Regions from separate parts of the Micromonospora sp. NPDC005806 genome, predicted to be linked through region 2. Evidence: riboswitches for the same ligand, from Rfam matches in the RefSeq annotation. Region 2 holds a riboswitch; the other holds the start of a gene.
What was found. Region 2 has a riboswitch for cyclic di-AMP ahead of ACFYOS_RS33365 (NlpC/P60 family protein). Riboswitches for the same ligand answer to the same signal wherever they lie in the genome.
Positions count from the first base shown of each region.

Region 1: linked by a shared signal. The riboswitch ahead of ACFYOS_RS22800 (coiled-coil domain-containing protein) and the one ahead of ACFYOS_RS33365 (NlpC/P60 family protein) in region 2 are both predicted to bind cyclic di-AMP.

Region 1 is NZ_JBIAIL010000023.1:75,144-77,336, reverse strand. Features, by position in the region: gene ACFYOS_RS22805 (YibE/F family protein) at 1-1,037, shown strand, start outside; cyclic di-AMP (ydaO/yuaA leader) riboswitch at 1,192-1,322, shown strand; gene ACFYOS_RS22800 (coiled-coil domain-containing protein) at 1,327-2,193, shown strand, end outside.
Region 2 is NZ_JBIAIL010000057.1:9,691-11,883, reverse strand. Features, by position in the region: gene ACFYOS_RS33370 (N-acetylmuramoyl-L-alanine amidase) at 1-617, opposite strand, end outside; cyclic di-AMP (ydaO/yuaA leader) riboswitch at 854-989, shown strand; gene ACFYOS_RS33365 (NlpC/P60 family protein) at 1,002-2,036, shown strand; gene dcd (dCTP deaminase) at 2,108-2,193, opposite strand, start outside.

The sequences.
Region 1 (2,193 bases), on a different contig from region 2:
CCGAGCAGGGCCCGGACGCCGGCCGCCAGGTGGCGACGCCCGTCCCCTCGGGCCCCGGAGCACCCCGGGTCGAGGTCGGCGACAAAGTCATCCTGGTCGAGCTGATGGACCCGGCCGACCCGGCGGCGAAGAGCTACCAGATCGCCGAGCACCAACGGGGTACGCCGTTGGTCTGGCTGGCCGTGCTGTTCGCCGTCGCCATCGTGGCCTTCGGTCGGTGGCGCGGGCTGGCCGCGCTGGGCGGCCTGGTCGCCAGCTTCGCCGTCCTGCTCGGCTTCGTGCTGCCCGGGATCGGCGCGGGCCAGCCGCCGCTGCTGGTGGCGATCGTCGGCGCCGCGCTGATCATGTTCGTGGTGCTCTACCTGACCCACGGAATCACCGCGCAGACCTCGGTGGCGGTGCTCGGCACCCTGGGCAGCCTGGTGCTCACCGGGGTCCTCGGCACGCTGGCCACCGCCGCCACCCACCTGACCGGCTTCGGCAGCGAGGACGCCACCACGCTGTCCATGTTCCAGCGCGAGGTCGACCTGCACGGGCTGCTGCTGGCCGGCATCATCATCGGCTCGCTGGGAGTGCTGGACGACGTCACGGTCACCCAGGCCGCCACCGTCACCGAGCTGGCCCACGCCAACCCGGGGCTGTCCCGGACCCAGCTCTACCGGGCGGCCACCCGGGTGGGCCGGGCGCACATCGCCTCCACGGTCAACACCATCGTGCTGGCGTACGCGGGCGCGTCGCTGCCGCTGCTGCTCCTGCTCGTCGCCGACTCCCGGCCGGTCAGCCAGATCCTCACCAGCGAGTTCATGGCCCAGGAGATCGTCCGTAGCGCGGTGGCCACGCTGGGCCTGATCGCCGCCGTGCCGTTGACCACCGGACTGGCCGCGGTGGTGACCACCGCCGGGCGGCGTGGCGCCGCGCCGGACGGCGAACCGCCGGCGACGCCCCGGCCGGCGACGCGGGACGACGCTCTCGAGGCCCTCGGCGGGGCGCCGGTCGGGTGGCGCGGACCACAGAGGAGCACGGAGAGCGGATGGTGACACTCCGCTGCGTGACGGCCGATTGCCAACGCGATGCTGGTCACGCAGCGCCACGGCAAAATGGGGCTTGTGGTCGGCTTCCGGACGTAGATCCCCGCCCGGACTCTCAGGTAACCTCGCTGCCGGTCACCGCCGAAGGCGCGCAGCGGCGCCAGCGGTGCCACCGCCCAATCGCCCGAGGGCGAGCCGGGGAACCAGGTACCTGGGGTGAATCCGCGCCAGCGGTAGGGGCCACTTCCGTCCCGAACCCGTCAGCTAACCCGGTCGGCGGTCGACGGAAGGGAACACTGTGACGGCACCTCTGCGCCGCTGGTTGACACCCGTGGTGGCCGTGCTCGCCGCGTTCGCCATCGTCGCCGGCCCCGCCCCGGCGACGGCTGCGCCCAGCAGCCCCACCCCCTCGGGGCACTCCCCCGAGGACGAGGATGATCCGCTGATCACCGAGGCCATCGCCGACGCGAACCGGGGCTATATCCAGGCCAAGGCGAAGCTGGAGAAGTCGCGGAAGCGGCAGGTCCAGCTGGCCCTCGAGGTGCGCAACGCGCAGGCCCAGCTCGACGCCCTGAGCCCGCAGGTCAGCGCCATCGCGGCGCAGTCCTACCGGACCGGCCGGCTGGGTGCGATGACGATGCTGCTGGAGAGCAACTCGCCCGACTCGTTCGTCCGGCGGGCCGCTCTGCTGGACGAGCTGAACATGGTGAACGCGCAGAAGCTCGCCGAAGTCAACGCGGCGAAGAACCGGGCCGAGGAGGCCAAGATCGCCCTCGACGCCGAGGTACGCGAGCAGCAGAAGCAGGCCAACACGATGGCCCGGGAAAAGGCCGAGACGGAGAAGGCGCTGAAGCTGGTCGGCGGGCTCGGCTTCACCGGCGGCCTGGTCTCGGCCACCTCCCCGGTGGCCCGGATCGGCCCCGGCCGGACCGCCGACGGCGACTGGAAGCCCGAGTCGTGCAGCGAGGACGACCCGACCACCTCGGGCTGCGTCACGCCGCGCACGCTGCACGCCTACAAGGAGGTCAAGCGGGCCGGCTTCAACCGCTTCGTGGGCTGCTACCGGTCCGGCGGGCCGTGGGAGCACCCGAAGGGCCGGGCCTGCGACTGGTCGTTGCAGAAGAGCGGCTTCTCCCCCTGGCACAACAACGACATGCGGATGTAC
Region 2 (2,193 bases):
GCCGCGGCATCCTCGGTGTCCGCGCCGGAGTAGCGGGCCACCGCGCCGTACCAGGCCGCCGGGTCGCTGCCGGTCCCGACCGGCCCGCCCAGTTCCGTCTGGTACGACGCGAGCAGCGCCGCCCCGCCCCGGATGTTGGCGGTGGCGTCGGCGCGCAGCGTCTCGACCGACATGCCGGTGAGCGCGGCGGCGGCGTCGACGGTTTGCAGGGTCGCCTGGGGCAGCACGTCCCCGGACGGCGCGGCGGCGACGGCCGGGTCGAGCGTGAGCGGGCGGGAGTCGTCGCCGCGCGGGTCCTCGTTCTCGTCCACGTGCGCGCTGGACGGGGTCGAGGCGACCTGCTCGGCGTCGGTCAGGTGCATCGGGCCGTAGCCGCCGCTGGTGCTGGGCTGGCCCGCGTGGGTGTCCCAGCGGGACTCCAGGTACGAGACGCCGAGCAGGACGCTCTGCGGTACGCCGTACTCGTCGGCCGCGGCGGCATACTGCGCCTGGCGGTCGGCCGGATTGGCGGTGAGTGGTTCCGCGGCCACCGGGCCGGTGGTCGCGAAGGCGGTGGCCGCCGCGACGGCGGCGGCCAGCAGTATCCGTCTGCCCGACGGCGGGGGTGAGAGGTGCATCGAACCTCCAGACAGGGATGGGGGTCACTGCGTCCTCACCCTCACTCCGCACGGGGCCTGTGGTCAATACCTTTCTGGGTAGTGATGTGGACTGAAAAATATCTTCGACCGTGCCGGGAGCGGCCGGGAATTCACGTACGGAGTGTCACGGCGTCGCGAGTTGCGGATTGATAACGGCGATCTCTACTCTGGTCAATCGTCGACCGGCAGTCTCACCGCCCAGCCCGGGTGGTGACGGTCGGACACCGCCGAGTCGCCTCCGGGCGAGCCGGGGACCCAGGTACCTGGGGTGAATCCGCAGCCACTGCGGTAGGGCGGCGCCCTTCCCGCCCGAACCCGTCAGCTAACTCGGTAGGCGGTCGGAAAGAAGGAGTACGGAGCCCGGTGGCTAACCATGCCCCGCGGCCACCGTCGGTCCGGTCGGTCGACCGGCAGCCGGTTGCGCCGCGTTCACGCTGGTCCCGCTGCACCACCGCCCTCGCCGCCCTGGTCGGCACCGCCGTCATCCTGACCGGCGGCGCCACGGCGGCCCACGCCGACCCGTCGGTCGCCGAGATCGAAGCCCAGATCGACCGGGACTGGAACAAGCTCGAACCGGTCATCGAACAGGTCAACGCCACCCGTGAGGACCTCGCCGCCAAGCGCAAGCAGGCCGCGGTGCTGGCCAAGCAGATCGCCCCGCTGGAAGCCCAGGTCGACCACGCCCTCGGACAGGTCGGCGGCCTCGCCGCCGACGCGTACAAGGGGGACAGCCTCTCCACGGTGAACGCGCTGCTGGGCAGCCGCTCCCCGGGCGAGGTGGTCGACAGCCTCGAACTGCTCGACCGCTTCGCGCACCGCCAGCAGCAGCAGGTGCAGGCCGTCGCCGACCTGCGCGACCAGTTGGCCGCGAAGAAGAAGCCGCTGGACGAGATGATCGCCAAGCTGGCCCGGACCGAGGCCCAGCTCGCGGCTCAGAAGAAGCAGATCGACGCCGAGATCGCCCGGCTGCAGAAGCTGCGGCTCAAGGTGTACGGCAACGGGGGCGGTGGGCCGCTGCGTCCCGCCCCCTGCCCGGCCGGCTACCCGGGTGGCCCCGGCGGGGTCGCGGCCAAGTTCGCCTGCGCCCAGATCGGCAAGATCTACGTCTGGGGCGCCGCCGGCCCGGACCACTACGACTGCTCCGGCCTGACCATGGCGGCCTGGGCCAAGGCCGGGGTCTCGCTGCCGCACAACGCCGCGCAGCAGCACGCCGTAACCCAGCGGGTGAGCCGCGCCAACCTTCGGGTCGGCGACCTGGTCTTCTACTACAGCGACCTGCACCACGTCGCGATGTACGTCGGCAACGGCTGGGTGGTGCACGCCTCCCAGTCCGGCAAACCGATCACGATGAAACGCGTCGACGACGGCCAGATCAACAGCTACGGCCGCCCGGGCTGAGGTGTGAGCAGGGGCCCCTTCCCAACGCCTGGGGTACAGGAAGGGGCCCCTGTTGACGCGAGCGGGCCGGCTCAGCGGGTCGGCCAGGTCCGCCAGTTCTGCCAGGAGCGGCTCGGGGTGGGCCCGCGCTGCCCCTGGTAGCGGGAGCCGTAGACCG